DNA from 3 places in the Candidatus Pantoea communis genome. Region 3 is predicted to be linked to each of the others. Evidence: predicted binding sites of a transcription regulator. Region 3 holds the regulator's gene; each other region holds the start of a gene.
The links. The regulator Fur, encoded in region 3, represses iron uptake genes when iron is present. The targets are predictions, from matches to a motif close to ATAATAATGAGAACNACTATCAA.
Positions count from the first base shown of each region.

Region 1: a site for Fur is predicted at 2,943-2,965, ahead of exbB (tol-pal system-associated acyl-CoA thioesterase). Genes of this name have one in related genera too.
Region 2: a site for Fur is predicted at 1,792-1,814, ahead of fepB (Fe2+-enterobactin ABC transporter substrate-binding protein). Genes of this name have one in related genera too.

Region 1 is NZ_VWXC01000007.1:109,376-115,853, forward strand. It holds gene F3J37_RS11430 (TRAP transporter large permease) at 1-1,153, opposite strand, end outside; gene F3J37_RS11435 (TRAP transporter small permease) at 1,169-1,675, opposite strand; gene F3J37_RS11440 (TRAP transporter substrate-binding protein) at 1,725-2,699, opposite strand; gene exbB (tol-pal system-associated acyl-CoA thioesterase) at 3,053-3,781, shown strand; gene exbD (TonB system transport protein ExbD) at 3,787-4,209, shown strand; gene F3J37_RS11455 (MFS transporter) at 4,392-5,714, shown strand; gene F3J37_RS11460 (Csu type fimbrial protein) at 5,878-6,478, opposite strand, start outside.
Region 2 is NZ_VWXC01000003.1:190,270-196,747, forward strand. It holds gene F3J37_RS06855 (ABC transporter permease) at 1-515, shown strand, start outside; gene F3J37_RS06860 (ABC transporter substrate-binding protein) at 525-1,460, shown strand; gene fepB (Fe2+-enterobactin ABC transporter substrate-binding protein) at 1,837-2,796, shown strand; gene entS (enterobactin transporter EntS) at 2,840-4,096, opposite strand; gene F3J37_RS06875 (non-ribosomal peptide synthetase) at 4,166-6,478, opposite strand, start outside.
Region 3 is NZ_VWXC01000005.1:63,059-69,536, forward strand. It holds gene nagE (N-acetylglucosamine-specific PTS transporter subunit IIBC) at 1-1,375, shown strand, start outside; gene glnS (glutamine--tRNA ligase) at 1,527-3,194, shown strand; gene F3J37_RS08830 (hypothetical protein) at 3,429-3,824, shown strand; gene fur (ferric iron uptake transcriptional regulator) at 3,886-4,335, opposite strand; gene fldA (flavodoxin FldA) at 4,691-5,221, opposite strand; gene ybfE (LexA regulated protein) at 5,357-5,632, opposite strand; gene ybfF (esterase) at 5,801-6,478, opposite strand, start outside.

The DNA.
Region 1 (6,478 bases), on a different contig from region 3:
CGGCGCTGGCAACGAACAACACGGTACCGACCGGCGGGGTGATCAGACCGATACCCAGGTTGGTCATCATAATCATGCCAAAATGCACAGGATCGATGCCCAGACTGGTGGCAACGGGCAGCAAGACAGGGGTTAAAATCAGAATAATAGGGGCCATGTCCATCAAGGTGCCGATCACCAGCAGTAACACGTTGATGCACATCAGAATCACGTATTTGTTATCAGAGATGCTGGTGAAGGCATCGGTGATCATGGTCGGCAGTTGCATAAAGGTCATCACTGCGCCAAAGCCCGCCGCAAAGGCAATCAATACCATCACAATGGTGACGGTTTTGATGGTACGAAACACCAGAATATGCAGCTGATTCCATTTGAAATCGCGATAAATAAACATCGTGACAAAAAACGCCCACAGGCAGGCGATCGCAGCGGATTCCGAGGCGGTAAAAATGCCGGAAAGAATGCCGCCCAAAATAATGACGATGGTAAAGAGTCCCCAGAACGCATCGAAGAAGATTTTCACCGCCTGACGCAACGGAATGGCTTCACCTTTGGGATAACCGCGCTTGCGTGCGAACGCAAGGCACATCACCATCAAACAGAATCCCAGCATCAGCCCGGGGATAATACCCGCAACAAACAATGAGGATATGGTAACGACGCCACCGGTGGCCAGCGAGTAGATCACGGAGTTATGGCTGGGCGGCGTTAATACCGCCTGCACTGAACCGCTGGCGGTCACGGCGGCGGCAAAATCTCGCGGATAACCTTTTTGCTCCATTTGCGGGATCATCACCGACCCGATCGAGGCGGTATCGGCCACTGACGATCCTGAAATCGCGCCAAAAAATGTCGATGCCACGATATTCACTAACGACAAGCCCCCGCGGATAAAACCGACGAAGATATAGGCAAAGTTCACCAGACGTCGGGCAATCCCTCCCTCGGCCATGATCGCCCCGGCCAAAATGAAGAACGGAATGGTGAGGAGTGAAAATTTGTTTACCCCGTTGGTGATCTGAATCACCACGGCTTCCAGTGGCAAATCAATCCACCAGGCGCCAATAAAAGCGGCAAACCCCACGGCAAACGCCACCGGGAAGCCGACCAACAGCAGCAACACCAAACTACCAACCAGAATGAAAGCATCCATTTTAGTGCTCCGAATTTAGTGTGTGCCGCCCAGCGTCACTAGCGGACGCTGACTTTGATCGCCATTCAGTATTCGCTCGATCACAAACAGCAGCGTAAACAGCGCGCCGATAGGAATGGGCAGATACATTTCGCCATACGTCACAGCAGGCAAGGCCGCCAGCGGTTGAATCCACATGGCCTCGCACAAGCTGTAGCTGGCCTGCAGCAGGATGAGACACACCACGATCAGCAGCAGGTTGCACAGCCGTTGCGCCCATTTTTGCCCGGTTTCGGAAAGGCGATCGGTCACCATCGACACACAAATGTGTGTGCCTGCCCGCAATCCGACGGGCGCACCAATAAAGGTAAAGATGATCATGCAGACGATAGCGACCGGCTCCGGCCATGAGAGGGCACCGTTCAGCACATAGCGCGCGAAAATACCGATGGGTATCACCGTGACCATGATCAACAGGGCTACCGCCGCGATGCCCATGCACAACAGATAGAGCCCATCCATTAAACGGGAATATGCATTCATGCTTCGTTACCTGAGCAAGGCGCCACGCGGTCGCGCGGCGCTGAGAGGGTTATTTCACATCCGCAATCTGTTTCATCAGATCCTGATAATTGCCGCCAAACTGGTCGCGCACCGGTTGCGTGGCTTTCATAAAGTAATCGCGGTTGGTGTCCTGGAATGTCACGCCGCCGGCTTTCATTTTCTCCACTGACTGGGCGGTGTAAGTGGCCCACAGCTGGCGCTCTTCATCCTGCGCTTCCTTGCCGAGTTTCTTCAGTAGCGCCTGATCTTCAGCGGAGAGCCGTCCCCATGAGGCTTTAGAGAACAGGATCATCTCCGGCTGAATAAAGTGGCCGCTCAGGGTGTAGTACTTCGCCACGGGCAGATAGTTGTGGGCGACAAACGTCGGTGGATTGTTCTCTGTGCCATCGACCACGCCAGTTTGCATGGCGCTAAACACTTCGCTGACGCCCATTGCCACAGGATTGGCACCCATCGCTTTCAGCGTGGCCAGTGAAATGGCACTGTTCTGCACGCGAATTTTCATCCCCTGCAAATCTTCGGGTTTGGTGATGGGTTTTTTGGTGATCATGTTGCGTGTGCCCGCGTCGGTCCAGCCGAGGAACACCATGCGCGTGCGGGGATCGTTATCGAATTTCTCGACAATCTGTTTGCCGACATCGCCATCCAGCACCTTGTGCATGTGGTCTTCATCGCGGAACACATAGGGCAGGGTTAGCACACTGGTTTCAGGGGCGATAGTGGTGACAGGAGCCAGCGAGACGCGAATCATGTCAATCGCGCCGAGCTGAACCTGCTGCAGCGTTTGATCCTCATCGCCCAGCACGCCGCCAGCGTAGACCTTCAACTCTAATCGTCCTTGCGTCGCTTCTTTTAACTTATCGCCCATATGCTGCAGCGCGACCACAGTGGGATAACCGGCGGGCTGTACTTCCGCGACTTTTAACACTTTGGCGTGAGCACCACTCGCCAGCAGCATAACCAGAGAAGAGATTGCAATCGTGAGTCGTTTTTTAGATGTCATTATTATTGCTCCAGCTTGATGATCATTTGCGGTGTCAGGCACACCACAATCGGGAAGGGCTGGCTCAGAATAGTGAAATTGCGCTGGCGAAAAAGTGGTCAAATGTTGATTGGATGAAATACATCACATTTTGAAACGATGTTTTAATAAATTTTCAGTTTAGGTCACATTTGTAAAACATCAGCCAGCGCATCCATAAAAACCACATAGATTGTTGGAAATTGAAGCATTAATCGTTTGTAAATAGTAATGAGAACTACTATCACTTCGGTCAATTTTTTTGCTATGATCCGCGCTTCAATCGTGAACTGTGCAACAGAAGTTGGAGACGCAGCGTGGTAGCCAGTGATTTGATGCAAACGGACCTCTCCGTTTGGGGCATGTATCAGCATGCCGATATCGTGGTAAAAGTGGTGATGATTGGCCTGTTACTGGCCTCGGTTGTCACCTGGGCGATTTTCTTCGGCAAGTTTGCTGAGCTGAGCGGGGCGAAACGTCGCCTGAAACGCGAACAGCAGGCGCTGGGCGAAGCGCGTTCGCTTAATGATGCTTACCGCGCCGCTGAAAGCTTTAAAAGTCACAGCCACAGTGCGGTGTTGCTGAACGATGCGCAGAACGAGCTGGAGCTCTCTGCAGGTACCGAAGACCTTGATGGCATTAAGGAACGTACCAGCTTCCGCCTTGATCGTCGCGTTGCGGCATTCAGCCGTCATGCCGGTCGCGGTAACGGCTTCCTCGCTACCATCGGTTCTGTTGCACCCTTCATCGGTCTGTTTGGTACCGTTTGGGGCATCATGAACAGCTTTATCGGTATCGCTAAAACCCAGACCACCAACCTCGCTGTTGTGGCGCCGGGCATCGCAGAAGCGTTGCTGGCGACCGCGATTGGTCTGGTTGCTGCTATTCCTGCTGTGGTTATCTACAACGTCTTCGCGCGCATGATTGCCAGCTACAAAGCCTCATTGGGTGATGTTGCGGCGCAGGTGATGCTGCTGCAGAGCCGTGATCTGGATCTCGGCAATGTGGACACCGCGAAAGAAGCGACCCGTCCGGCAGCGGCACAGAAACTGCGTGTAGGATAAGTATTATGGCGATGCGTTTAAACGATGACTCGGTAGGCGATGGCGAAATGCATGAAATCAACGTGACGCCGTTTATCGACGTTATGCTGGTTCTGCTGATCATCTTTATGGTCGCCGCGCCATTAGCCACGGTGGATGTGCGCGTTAACCTGCCTGCCTCCACCAGCGCACCGCAGCCGCGTCCGGAAAAACCGGTTTACCTTTCTATTAAGGAAGATAAGCAGATCTATATCGGCAACGATGCGGTCACCAAAGAGACGCTGGTGAATGCGCTGACGGCGCAGACCGAAGGCAAGAAAGACACCACCATCTTCTTCCAGGCGGATAAGTCTGTGGATTATGAAACCCTGATGAGCGTGATGGATCAGTTACGCGAAGCGGGTTATCTGAAGATTGGTTTGATGGGCATGGAGACGGTGAAGAAATAAATCACCCCATCTTATCGCTCACAAGGGCCGCTATCGATAGCGGCCCTTTTTATTTGCTCCCGCCGTCAATGTTAATTTCTTGTTACTTTTGGTCTCACTTTTGTAAACTGCAATGGTGAAGCCGATCACATCTATTCCTGGCGCAACCCGCTACAACGGAAGAAAAACCCAGGAAGGACAATATGAGCGCGAGTCAATCTTTACAAAAGCCATCGCAAGGCGGTGCCAAAACCATCTTTAGCGTTACCAGTGGTAACTTTCTTGAGATGTACGATTTCATGGTGTTTGGCTATTACGCTACGGCGATCGCCAAAACCTTTTTCCCCGGAGATGATCCCTTTGCTTCATTGATGCTCACGCTGATGACCTTTGGTGCGGGCTTCCTGATGCGTCCGCTCGGCGCGATTATTCTCGGTGCCTACATCGACCATCACGGACGCCGTAAAGGGCTGTTGCTGACATTGGGCTTGATGGCGTTGGGCACACTCACCATCGCCCTGGTTCCGGGCTATGCCACGCTGGGCGCTGCCGCGCCGATTATGATCCTGCTGGGTCGTTTGCTGCAGGGCTTCTCTGCGGGCGTGGAGTTGGGCGGTGTGTCGGTTTATCTGTCTGAAGTGGCGCCAAAAGGACGCAAAGGATTCTATGTCAGCTGGCAGTCCGGTAGTCAGCAGGTCGCGGTGATCTTCGCTGCGCTGCTTGGCCTCGGTCTTAATCATCTGCTGGCGAAGGAAGCGGTCACCGAGTGGGGCTGGCGTATTCCGTTCGTTGTCGGTTGTATGATTGTGCCGTTCCTGTTCTGGATCCGTCGCATGCTGGAAGAAACCGAAGCGTTCAGCAAACGTAAACAACATCCTTCCATGGGACAGATCATGCGCTCGGTCGGTGAGAACTGGGCATTGGTGTTGGCGGGTATGCTGATGGTGGTGACCACCACGGTGATGTTCTACATGATCACCGCCTTCACCCCGACCTTCGGTAAAACCGTGCTGATGATGAGCGATGAGCAGAGTTTTATGGTGACGCTTTTTGTCGGTATCTCTAACCTGATTTGGTTGCCGGTGATGGGTTCGCTGTCGGATCGCATAGGACGTCGTCCGCTGCTGATCATCTTTACTATCCTGATGATTCTCACCACCTGGCCGGTGCTGCACTGGCTGGTGGGATCGCCCACCTTTGCGCATCTGGTGGAAGCGGAATTGTGGTTATCGTTCCTGTATGCCAGCTATAACGGTGCGATGGTGGTCTATCTGGCGGAAATTATGCCGGCTGAAGTGCGCGCCACCGGCTTCTCACTGGCGTATAGCCTGGCGACCGCGCTGTTTGGTGGCTTCACGCCAGCGGTTTCAAGCTACCTGATCCATGCCACGGGTGATAAAGCGATGCCCGGCGTGTGGTTGTCATTCGCGGCGGTGTGCGGATTGATCGGCACGCTGCTGATTGGCCGCATGGTGAAACAGTATCAGGCGCGCCATGGCGGCACGCCGGTGGGAGCTTCACTGTAACGCCCTGGCTGACAGCGGGCCTCATGTCAGCCTGTTAAGAAGCTATTCGAATAAAGCAGCCCCTTGTTGAAGGGGCTGCTTTTTTGTTTATGCAGATGTGTGGGTATGGTGCAGTGAAACGCAATCATCGGGCCTACAAACGACATCGTCGACCATGCCCTGCCTAAAACGACAGATCCACCACCACACTATCCGTATAACTTCCCGCCGCTGGCGTATTCTGCGTCGTCAGAATCTGCGCTGTATAGGTGAAGTTGCGCGTCACCAGATCCGCGTTCAGGGAGGTGGCGCTGGCGCTACTCCAGCGGTCGGTGCCAGTGGGTCCCCAGCGTGTCGTGGTGGTGGTGCCTTTATAAATGTCATAAGCCAGCCGGTTGGTACCGCTCGCCATCTGGCGCGTGGTGCCGCTGTAGTAGCTGCCATTGCTCAACCCCACAGTGAAGGTGCTGCCTTTAGAACACACCACGTTGATCGTCTGCTGCACCGTGGAGAAACTCCCCACCAGCGGTGCGCTGCCAAAACTCACGTTAGGCGCGGTGATGGTGGTGCAGTCGTTGGTGACAACAAGATTGACGGTAATCGGCATGGGGGTGCCGGTGCTGGTTTGTACTGTACCTACGCATAAACCTGCTACGTTCAACCCGGCACATACCGTATAGCTCACCGTGAGCGTAATCGTCGTCGTGTAACTACCTGCGGCAATCACCTGTCCAGGCACTGTGCGGAAATAAAGCGGAATATTGAAATTGAGCGTGCTGCCCAGT
Region 2 (6,478 bases), on a different contig from region 3:
CGGTCCTGATGGCAGGCAGCCAAACGCTGCGTCGCGTGCTGTTTCCGCTCGTGACCGCCAGCCAGGCGATTCCGGTGTTTGCGCTGGCGCCACTGCTGGTGTTGTGGCTGGGATTTGGCATCGCCTCCAAGGTGGTAGTCGCGGCGTTAATCGTTTTCTTCCCGCTGTGTCTGTCGCTATTTGATGGCCTGTGCCGTACGCCCTCCGGCTGGCTGGAACTGGCGGGCACGCTGAATCCTTCACGTGCGCGGATTTTCTGGCACGTGCGCTGGCCCGCAGCGCTCCCGCAGTTCTTTTCCGGTTTGCAGATGGCGGTGGTGCTGGCCCCGATTGGGGTGGTGATTGGCGAATGGGTCGGTGCCAGCGAAGGGCTGGGCTATCTGATGATGCAATCCAACGCCCGGCTGGAAACGGCCACCAGCTTTGCTGCTTTGTTGCTGTTATTGATGCTGGCGCTGCTGCTCTCCGGCGGCGTCGCGATGCTGCGTAAAAAATTCCTCTGGCACTCAACATAAGGACGTCCCTTGAACACCCTACGTACCGCGATTACCGCTTTGCTGCTGCTGGCAACCACCAGCGCACATGCTGAACAAAAAGTTCGCCTGCTGCTCGACTGGTTTGTGAACCCTAACCATGCAGCCATTTTTGCCGCGCAGTACAGCGGCGCTTTCAAGAAGGAAGGGCTGGATGTCGAGATGATCGCCCCGGCTGATTCGGCGTCGGTGCCGCTGCTGCTGGCGGCAGGCAAGGCCGATCTGGCGATCAGCTATCAGCCACAGCTTTACACGCTGGTAGAGAAGGATGTTCCGGTGATCCGCGTGGGTACGCTGATTGGACAACCGCTAAATACGCTGACCACCGTGTCCAGCGATATCCATTCACTTAAAGATTTAGCGGGTAAAACGCTGGGTTACGCGGTGCCAGGATCGGAAGATGTGGCGATCCGCAATATGCTGAAATCGCAGGGAGTGGATGTCAATTCGGTGAAATTAATCAGCCTGAATATGGATTCCACTTCGGCGCTGCTGACGCACAAAATCGATGGCGCGATGACCATTTTCCGCAATTACGAGCTGATCGATTTGCAGGATAAGGGCGCGAAACCGGTGGTGTTTAAACCCGAAGATTATGGTGTGCCCGCTTATGATGAGCTGATCATTCTGGCGAACAACAAGAGCGCCGCCCAGGACAAGCGTATTCCAGCATTTTTACGTGGTCTGGATGCGGGTGTAGTGTGGCTGCGTGCGCATCCGGAAGAAGCCTGGAAAGCGTTTATTAAGCAGTATCCTGAGCTGAACACCAAACTCAATCATCAGGCATGGGAAGCGACATTGCCGCTGTTTGATGGGCACAGCGCGACCTTTGATAAAGCACGGTATCAGGCGTTTGGTGAATATATGAAAGCCAACGGCCTGATCAAGGATGTGGCACCGATGACACGTTATTCTTTGGAGCAGTAAACGGTGTGCGGGCTGGCTAATTCGCTGGCCCGCAACACACTTTCACCTTCCATCCTTTATGCTCTAACCTGCAGAACGCAGAACGCAGAACGCAGAACGCAGAACGCAGAACGCAGAACGCAGAACGCAGAACGCAGAACGCAGAACGCAGAACGCAGAACGCAGAACGCAGAACGCAGAACGCAGAACGCAACCACTAGCCCATTCGGCATGACCACTCAATCTTCATCCGCGCTCCAGCATCAAATTTCACCAATCACCAACCCTCAACCACTCCTCGGCAACCTTCCTCGGCCCTGGCCACCAAATCCTCTTGCACCCCATCCTTATTTTGATAATGATATCCATTCTCAATTATCAAGTGATGGATAACCTGATGCGTCTGCCCGTTCTGGCTTTACTCTTCTGCCTCATTTCCGTGTTTAACCAGGCTACCGCCGCTGAAGATTCAGCCAGCTGGCCTCGCACCATACCCACTCCGCAAGGCCCGTTCACCTTACAGCAGCCACCGCAGCGCATTGTCTCCACCAGCGTGACGTTGAGCGGCACCTTACTGGCGATTAACGCGCCGCTGATTGGGTCTGGCGCCACCAGCCGCAACAGCAGTGTGTCCGATGCCCAGGGCTTCTTTACCCAGTGGGGGGAGGTCGCCAAAGCACGTCACGTCAAGCCGCTCTATGTTTCCCAGCCCAACGCGGAAGCGATAGCCGCGGAGGCACCAGACCTGATCGTTATCGCGGCGACCGGTGGGGACTCTGCGCTGAAACTCTACGATCAGCTGAAAACCATCGCGCCCGTGCTGGTGGTTGATTACGGCGATAAGAGCTGGCAGGCGCTGGCGTTGCAGCTTGGCAATATCACCGGTCACGAAGCGGAGGCGAAACAGGTGATTGCTAAGTTTGACCAACGCGTCGAGACACTGCGCAGCAAAATTACCCTGCCGCCACAGCCCACCTCGGCGATTGTCTATTACGAAGATGGGCGCGGCATGAATGTGTGGACGCCGGCTTCGGCGCAGGGAGAATTACTCAAGGCACTGGGCTTCACGCTGGCGATGCCGCCTGCCAACTTGCAGGGCAGTACCAGCATGGGCAAACGCAACGACATCATCCAACTCAATGGCGAAACGATGGCGGATGGCGTCACCGGCAATACGCTGCTGCTGTTCGCCGCCGATGAAAAAACGATACCGCAGGTGGCGAAGAATCCGTTCCTCGCGCATTTACCCGCTGTGCAGCATCACGACATTTTTGCCATGGGTAACGATACTTTCCGCCTCGATTACTACAGTGCCAGCAATATGCTCAGCAGCATTGAACGGCAGTTCGTACACTAATCGGCAGCAATATACTCAGCAGTTTAAAACGGCAGTTTGTGCACTAAGCAGCGGCTTGCTCAGTGGCCGGTGGTTCATGATGTAGCTGTGCCGAGCGCAAACCGCGTGCGGCCAGCGCGATCAGCAGCAGTAAACCCGCCGCCACGCCGCCGAACCACAGCACGCTGTTGAGCGCGCTCAATGCACGCGCCAATGCGCCGAGTCCTAAAGCACCCAACGAATCCCCGCTCACATCCTGCGCGGTGCCCAGGCTGTTGACCCGACCCAACAGGGCATCTGGCGTGTGGTGCTGAATCAAAATAAATTGCAGCAGTGAAGCGATAGCATTGCTGTAGCCATAAGCCACCAATGCCAGCAACGCCGGAATCAGTTGGCTATACAGCCCCAAAGAAGCGATGCAACCGAAGGCAGCCAGTGCACTCACCAGCAACACCAGGCCTGGTCGTGACAACTGTCGCACCCAGCCGCTGGTGAATGCGCCGATCATCGCACCCAGCGGCACCGCGGAATACATCAGCCCGAGCGCCGAAGCATCAACCTGCCACGTTTGCGCCAGTGCCGGGAACAGGATGCGTACCGCGCCCACCATACTGAGCAGCAAGCCGACCAGTACGGCCGCACCCACCACATTATGCCGGCAGACAAACTGAATGCCACTGGCGAGCGCGCGCAAAGGGTGTTCTGGTTCTTGCTGTTCAGGTTTCATCACGGGCAGCCGTACCAGCGGGATCAGCGTCGCCAGCGTGCCGAGGGCGGCCACGGCAAACGCCCAGCCGACTCCTGCCGCCACGATAATCATGCCACCCAGCGCCGGAGACAGGATCGCACCCAGCCGCACGGTTAACATGCTTAACGCACCGGCCTCCGCCAGATGCTCGCGTCCTACAATCAGCGGAATCACCGCCATCAGCGCTGTCATGCCCAGCGCACCAAAAAATCCGTCCCAGAAGGCGAGGAAATAGAGGGCCCACAATGAAGGGACAGGACTAAACGCGTTCAGGCTCAGCAACACAAAACCGATACCACAGGTGCCACGCGCAAAGAGGATCAGCTTGCGGCGATCATAACGATCCGCCAGCACGCCCCCGAGCAGCAGGCCAATAAACATGCCGATACCATCCAGCATCACGGCGACGCCGACCTGCAAGGTCGAGCCGGTCATGGCCTGAATCTGGATCGGCACGCCCACTGCCAGCATGCCCAGCGCAAACACGGATAGCATGCGAGCGCAGAAGATAGCGCGAAACGCGGCGTTGTTTTTCAACAGGCTGAAATCTAGAAGAATTGAAGGCTTAGCCATAAATATCCATTGTTAAAAATGAGCTGGGGCGCACATTAGCGCGCCCACATTCATTGGCCGAGGGCCGGGTTATAAGCGAGTTGCCGTCAGCAACCGGTTGATCAGCGGACCCAGCACTTTCAGCGAGGCCGCAGACAAAATGTCAGCGTGCTCGCAATCCAGCGGCCAGATTTCCAGGTCTGAAACAAACGGTTTCCAGGTCGCAGGCACATCCATGTCGGCAGGCAGGGTTTTCTCTGCCATAAACAGCGTGGCTTTACCGGCATAACGCGGCGTACGCGCTTCCGCCAGCCGGGCAACCGCGTCCTTGTAGTTGGCGACGATGGTGCTAAACATCGCGGCTTTCTCGGCACGTAACAGGGGATCGCGCTCATCTTCAGTAGCAGCCATAAATTCGGCCTGTTCGCGTGCCACTTCCTGCTCCGCCTCTTCAGCATCGGGCGTGCGCCAGTCCTGTCCTTCGGCTGGGTAGGTATCCAGCAGACCAAGGAAGGCCACGCTTTCGCCACTCGCCTGCAGACGCGCCGCAATGCCTTGTGCCAGCGTGCCGCCCAACGAGTAGCCCAGCAGGAAATAAGGCCCATGCGGCTGCTGCTCGCGAATCACAGCCAGATGGCGATCGCACATGGCTTCTACACTTGTACAGGCTGCGATAACACCCGCCGGGCGCGGTGATTGCAGCCCCACAATCGGGAAATCGCCGTCGAGATAGTGCAGCAGCGCGCTGTACTGCCAGGCGAACCCTGATGCCGGATGGATGCAGAACAGCGTCGGCCCCTGACCGGCACGCAGTGGCAGCAGTTCCCCGTTGCCGCTGCTGTCGCTGGCATCGCCTGATAACAGCGCTGCCAGTTTCTCCACGCTGCGTGCGGCGATGATCTGTCCGACACTCACCGGCTGCGCTACACGGCGGCGCATTTCTGCTGCCAGTCGCATCGCCAGCAGGGAATGACCGCCCAACGCAAAGAAATCATCGTCGGCATACACCTGCTCACATCCCAGTAGCTGCTGGAACAGTTCTGCCAGCATCTGCTCGTGAGGCGTTTCCGGCAGGCGGCCTGGTTGCGCGCTGCGTTGTGGCATCGGCAGTGCTTTACGATCCAGCTTGCCGTTGGCGCTGAGGGGCAAATCGTCGAGCAGCAGATAGCTCACCGGCTGCATATGGGCAGGCAGGCGGGTGCTCAACTGTTGTTTAATTTGCTCGATATCCAGTACCACGCCAGGCTGAGCCACCAGCCAGCCGAGCAGCTGGCGATTATCGACGCCCGCCGCCGCCTGTTGTGTCAAATTGCGCGCAGCCACGACTGCCTGCGCCACGCCCGGCAATGCCACCAGCGCCTGCTCAATTTCACCCGGTTCGATACGTTGTCCGCGCATCTTTAACTGATCGTCGCTGCGCCCCAGATACTCTACGGCGCCATCCTCACGCCAGCAGGCGATATCACCGGTGCGGTACATACGTTCGCCATCAGCAAACGGAGCGGCAATAAAGCGCTGCGCGGTAAGATCGGCGCGATGCAAATAGCCATCTGCCAGCTGGATGCCGCTGAGATAGAGATCGCCCGGCACGCCGACTGGCACCGGGCGCAGCAGGTTATCGAGGATATGCAGTTGGGTGTTCCACACCGGACGACCAATCGGCACGCCGGGGCCATTCAGGCCTTCGAGCGCGTTACCGCTGGCGGGTTGCCAGGTGACATCCACGGCGGCTTCGGTCGGGCCGTACAGATTATGCAGCGGAGCGGCGATCACCTGCTGATAGCTGCGCGCCAGATCGCAGGCCAGCGCTTCTCCGCTGCAAAATACGCGGCGCAGCGAGGCGCAGGCGCGATCGGTTTGCGCACTGACATGCCCGACAAAGGCGGCCAGCATCGACGGAACGAAGTGCAGGGTGGTGACCTGATAATCGTCAATCAACTGCCACAGCGCCTGTGGATCGCGATGGGCATCCGGCGGCGCCATCATCAGCTGTGCGCCGGTCATCAATGGCCAGAAGAACTCCCATACCGAAACATCAAAGCTGCACGGTGTTTTCTGCAACACCACGTCGTCGCTACGCAATGGATAGCTGGCTTGCATCCAGCGCAAGCGGTTAACGATGGCGCGCTGATTGACCACCACACCTTTTGGCTTGCCGGTCGAACCTGAGGTGTAAAGCACATAAGCCGGTCGCTGCGCGTCGGGTTTAGGCAACGTATGACGCGCCACACTCTGCTCACTGGCAAGGTGATCGAACATCATCAGAGTGCCAAAGCCAGCAAAACGGTTTTCCAGCGCCGACTCGGTGATCACCACCCACGGTCGTGCATCGTCCACCATGTACGCCAGACGTTCATCGGGATAGCCAATGTCCAGCGGCAACCAGGCTGCGCCCGCCTGCAA
Region 3 (6,478 bases):
ATTCTGGTTTGACGTGGCAGGCATTAACGATATTCCTAAGTTCCTTGGCGGTGCACAATCAATCGCGAATGGCACGGGTATCCCGGGCATCACCGGTCGCTATCAGGCGGGCTTCTTCCCGATCATGATGTTTGGCTTGCCGGGTGCAGCATTGGCTATCTTCCACTGCGCACGTCCAGAAAACCGCGCGAAAGTCGGCGGTATCATGCTGGCGGCAGCCTTCGCGGCCTTCTTCACGGGGATCACTGAACCGCTGGAATTCTCCTTCATGTTCGTGGCACCGGTGTTGTATGTGATCCATGCGGTATTGACCGGTATCTCCGTATTTATCGCCGCGAGCATGCACTGGATTGCTGGCTTCGGCTTCAGTGCCGGCTTAGTGGATATGGTGCTGTCAACGCGTAACCCGCTGGCGGTGAATTGGTGGATGCTGATCCCACAAGGCCTGGTGTTCTTCGCCATCTACTATGTGGTATTCCGTTTCACTATTCAGAAATTCAATCTGATGACACCGGGTCGTGAATTGTCTGCGGGCGATGAAACTGACGGCTACGACGTCAACGTTGATCACAGCGGTAACGGTGAAAGCCAGACCGAATCACTGGCACGCCGCTACATTGCCGCCATCGGCGGTTCAGACAACCTGACCAACATCGATGCCTGCATTACTCGTCTGCGTCTGAACGTCAAAGACTCAGCCCAGGTGAATGAAGGCGTGGCGAAACGTTTGGGTGCGTCTGGTGTGATTCGTTTGAACAAGCAGAGCGTGCAGGTGATTGTCGGCACGCAGGCTGAAAGCATCGCCTCCGCAATGAAAACGGTATTGAGCAAAGGCCCGGTTGCTGCGGCTTCCGCTCCTGCAGCAGCAGCGCCTGTTGCGGCAAAACCTCAAGCCGTGCTGAACACCGAAAAAGCGGTGATTGCTACGCTGGTGGCACCGGTGACCGGTGAGATTGTCGCGCTCGACGCGGTGCCGGATGAGGCGTTCGCCAGCAAAGCGGTGGGCGATGGTCTGGCAATCAAGCCAACCGACAAAACCGTGGTGGCACCGATTGCCGGTACCGTGGTGAAAATCTTTAACACCAACCATGCGTTCTGTCTGGAAGCCGCTAACGGCGTTGAGATCGTGGTGCACATGGGCCTGGACACCGTGGCGCTGGAAGGAAAAGGCTTCACACGTCTGGTAGAAGAGGGAGCAACCGTCACTGCCGGTCAGCCGATTCTGGAGATGGATCTGGACTTCCTCAACGCCAACGCGCGCTCAATGATTAGCCCGGTGGTGGTCAGCAACAGCGATGATTTCGCCGGACTGAATCTGCTGGCCAGCGGTTCAGTGGTTGCAGGTGTGACACCGTTGTATGAAGTGAAAAACTAAGTCCTTGTGATTTAGCCAGAAGGCAGGAAGCAATTCCTGCCTTTTTTGTTTTAAAACGACCAACAAACGGTTGTTTCCCTCCTGCGCTTTGTGGATCATACTCCGTTACTTCGTGGTACAAATCACCCGCTATTGTTTTGAGGATTTTGAGATGAGTGAGGCTGAAGCCCGCCCAACGAACTTTATTCGTCAGATCATCGACGAAGACTTGGCGAGCGGTAAGCACAGCAGTGTGCATACCCGTTTCCCGCCTGAGCCCAATGGTTATCTGCATATTGGCCATGCGAAATCTATCTGCCTGAACTTTGGTATCGCCCAAGATTATCAAGGACAGTGCAACCTGCGTTTTGACGATACTAACCCGGTGAAAGAAGACCTGGAGTTCGTTGAATCCATCAAGCGTGACGTGCAATGGCTGGGCTTTGAGTGGAGCGGCAACATTCGTTACTCCTCAGACTATTTCGACCAACTGTTTAACTACGCCGTTGAGCTGATCAATAAAGGTCTGGCTTACGTTGATGAGTTGTCTGCTGAAGAGATCCGTGAATATCGCGGCACCCTGACTGCGCCGGGTAAAAACAGCCCGTACCGCGACCGCAGCGTGGAAGAGAACCTTGCGCTGTTCCAGAAAATGCGTGATGGCGGTTTCGAGGAAGGTAAAGCTTGTCTGCGTGCCAAAATCGACATGGCATCCAGCTTCATTGTGATGCGCGATCCGGTGCTGTACCGTATTAAGTTTGCCGATCACCATCAGACCGGCAGCAAGTGGTGCATCTACCCGATGTACGACTTCACGCACTGCATTTCGGATGCGATCGAAGGCATTACCCACTCATTGTGTACGCTGGAGTTCCAGGACAACCGTCGCCTTTACGATTGGGTGCTGGACAACATCACCATTCCGCAGCATCCGCGCCAGTACGAATTCTCGCGGCTGAATCTGGAATACGCGGTGATGTCGAAGCGCAAGCTGACGCAGTTGGTCACCGAGAAAGTGGTGGAAGGCTGGGATGATCCCCGCATGCTGACCGTTTCAGGTCTGCGCCGTCGTGGTTACAGCGCGGCCTCGATTCGTGAATTCTGCCGCCGCATCGGCGTGACTAAACAGGACAATATCGTTGAGATGGCGTCGCTGGAATCCTGTATTCGTGACGATCTCAATGAGAACGCACCACGCGCGATGGCGGTACTTGACCCGTTGAAAGTGGTGATCGAAAACCTGCCCGCCGGCCACGAAGAAACGCTGACCATGCCTAATCATCCAAACAAGCCGGAGATGGGCACGCGTGAAGTGTCGTTCAGCCGTGAAGTGTGGATCGATCGCGCTGACTTCCGTGAAGAAGCCAACAAACAGTACAAACGTTTGGTTCTGGGCAAAGAAGTGCGTCTGCGCAATGCTTATGTGATTCGTGCTGAGCGTGTGGCGAAAGACGAAGAGGGTAACATTACCTGCATCTATGCCACTTGTGATGTTGACACCCTGAGCAAGGATCCGGCGGATGGTCGCAAAGTGAAAGGTGTGATCCACTGGGTTTCCGCCATTCATGGACTGCCAGCTGAGTTCCGTCTTTACGACCGTCTGTTCAGCGTGCCAAACCCCGCGGCGGCTGAGGATTTCCTCACCACCATTAACCCGAACTCGCTGGAGATCAAACAGGGCTTCGTGGAGTCTGGTTTGCGTGAAGCGGCCACTACCGCAGCTTATCAGTTTGAACGTGAAGGTTATTTCTGTGCCGATAGTGTCTACTCACAGCCGGGTAAATTGGTGTTTAACCGCACGGTTGGACTGCGCGATACCTTCGCGAAGATTGGCGAGTAATATCTTTCGTCGATTGCACAATATGATCATGAAAGGGCGAGCAATCGCCCTTTTTTATTGCCTGTAATTCGCCACGGGCAATCAATTATGCTGAAGGCGGCAAGCTGAGCTTGTTGTCTATTTTGCGACAATTCTGACTTTAGCAAAATTAACCCATTTGCGAGTGTGAAAAATTGTATTTCAGGTAGGCTATGCGCTCTAAATAGAGCTCTGCGGGTTATCAAAGGAAAAAAAATGACAAGTCTCGCCCTGGAAGCTAAGCATAGTGTGGTGGTATTACATCAGCTTATTGAACGTGTTTTTAACCAGGTAGAAGGCAGTGATGACAGCATGGAACTGCTTTTGTCACACTTTCACCCGGATTTCAAAATGGTGACGCCGCTGGGTAAGCAACTGGATCTGAATGAGACCGAAGTGCTGTTTCGCAAACTGCACGGTCAGCGGGAAGGGCTGCGCATTGCCACCAGTGAGCATGCCATCATTTCTCAACAGAGCCAGGAAGTGACGATTCAGTATCGTGAACTGCAGATGTTGAACGGCACCCATCAAACGCGCATCTCTTTGGCTGTGCTGGATTGCAGCACCACCATTCCTCGCTGGCGCTACCTCCACGAGACCTTTATCGCTTGATAACAGGCATAAAAAAACCGGTGACCAGCACCGGTTTTTTTATATTGCATAGCACACTCAATTACTTATCGTGGAGCGTCTCGTCTTCGCGGCAGTCTCCCAGTGCACAGTGGCCGTACAAGTACAGGCTGTGGTTACTGAGTTTAATGCCATGGCGAGTGGCAATCTCACGCTGACGCGTTTCGATTGATTCATCGCTGAATTCGATCACTTTGCCACAATCCAGGCAGATCAAGTGGTCATGGTGATGCTGCTGAGTCAGTTCGAATACGGATTTGCCGCCTTCGAAGTTATGACGGGTGACGATACCCGCGTCATCAAACTGGTTAAGAACGCGATATACCGTTGCCAGGCCAATCTCTTCGCCCATATCGATCAGGCGCTTATACAAATCTTCCGCACTGACGTGATGGGACTCGGGGCCCGGTCCCTGAAGCACTTCCAAAATTTTCAATCTTGGCAGAGTGACTTTCAGGCCAGCCTTCTTCAATGCGGAGTTGTTGTCAGTCATTCGGATATTGTCCTGTTACTTTGCATGTCACTTACGGCGCAGGGGCCTTGAATGTTTAGGTCACACGTATTCTCATTTGCGTCTCATTATAGAACTCAAGCAGTGAAATGAAAACCGGGGTATCGCGCAAATCAACAAAAGTCGTAAGGATAAACATCGCCTACGTCAGCGCGGAACGGTGTGGTTTGGGTTTCCATTTCACTCAGCCTCAGTCAACAATCAGAGGAATAAGCGGATGACCATTGCGGGTATTCTACAGATTTGCGGGGAAAAGTTAAAAAACCGTAGCTATTATTTTTATAGGAAATTCCTTTGTCCCAATGTGAGCCAGCGCTCACATTGGGGAGGCGAGGCATCAGGCTTCGATGATCTCTTTTAACTGCAGCTCATCAAAAATCTGTTTCACCCAGGCATCAACACGTTCGTTGGTCAGCTCAGGTTGACGATCTTCGTCAATCGCCAGGCCGAGGAAGTGTTTGTCATCGGCCAGACCTTTTGAGGCTTCAAAATGATAGCCCTCAGTCGGCCAGTGGCCCACAATCACCGCGCCGTTTGGTTCAATGATGTCGCGAATCGTGCCCATCGCATCACAGAAATATTCTGCGTAGTCTTCCTGGTCGCCACAACCAAACAGCGCCACCAGTTTGCCATTAAAGTCGATCTCTTCCAGCGTAGGGAAGAAGTCATCCCAGTCACACTGTGCTTCGCCGTAATACCAGGTAGGAATGCCCAGCAGCAGGATGTCGAACGCTGCGAGATCTTCTTTAGTGCTCTTAGCAATGTCATGCACTTCGGCGACATCTTTACCCAGTTGTTTCTGGATCATTTTTGCAATGTTTTCAGTGTTGCCGGTATCGCTGCCGAAGAAAATGCCTACGATTGCCATGGGTTAAGTAACCTCTTAAAGCCTGATTGTGAAAGTAAGTCAATTGACTGCACATGTTAGCGAATGATAGCAGACCGTTGAAAAGGGCGGAACGAGTAAAGCCTGAACTTTGTGTTCCTGCGTGCGGTCAGCGCGCTAAGACAGTTTGAGTTGCGCCAGCAGCATTTGTTCAATCAATTCGCTGCGGCTGATGTTTTGTTGCTCGGCCAGCGTGTTCAGGGCGTCAACCGCTTCGCTGGACATTTTCAGCTCAACACGACGCAGCCCTCGCACTTTATCGCGCTTGAGCTGGTTACGTTTGTTGATACGCAACTGTTCGTCACGTGTCAGCAGGCTGGTTTTGGGTCGACCAGGACGCCGCTCGTCTGCAAAAAGATCAAGCGTGGTACGGTCAGTCTGTTCTTTTGCCATGATTAGTGAAACTGAGTGGGCGCGAACGGCGGAAAGGCGCTGCGCGATTTATACATTATCGGCCCGACCGCGGCGAAAAAATCATCCGCGGCAAATTTTTAGCGCGACATCATACTCCAGCGCCATCCGCGACGCCAACCCTAAACCGCATACGGCAAGCTTTTGCTTTTACAGGTTAAAAAAACGACGAACTGCGCGCAAAACCGCATCAGGTTTTTCGGCATGGACCCAATGACCGGCCCCGCTAATCACGTGTGCGTGTGCCTGCGGGAACTGACGCAGCAGTGCATCGCGGTGCTGATTGTCGAGGTAAGGAGAATCGCCACCGCGAATAAACAATGCGGGATGTGGCCAGGCGGGAACTTCTTCCCAGCCAGAAATCGTGGTGTAGTTGTCCCACAACACCGGCACGTTAAAGCGCCATTCGCCCTCGACAAAGGACTTGAGGATAAACTGAATCACCCCCTCTTCGGCGACATGTTGGCGCATCACCTCGGCCGCTTCACTGCGACGCGTCACACCCGCGGCGGTGACGGCGCGAATACCGGCAAAGATTTCATCGTGGCGGCGGGTTTGGTAATCCACGGGCGCGATATCGATCAGCACCATCTTCTCAATACGTTCGGGGGCCACGGCACTCAGTGCCATGGCGATCTTACCGCCCATCGAGTGGCCTATCACGCCAGCGCGTTCAATCTGGTGTGCATCCAGCGTCTCAACGATATCTTGCGCCATGGCGTGATAATTCATCACCTCACTGCGCTCAGATAAACCATGGTTGCGTACGTCCACTTGTAACGTGGGGCGAGCATCCCGTACGCCGCGTGCCAGCACGCCAAGGTTATC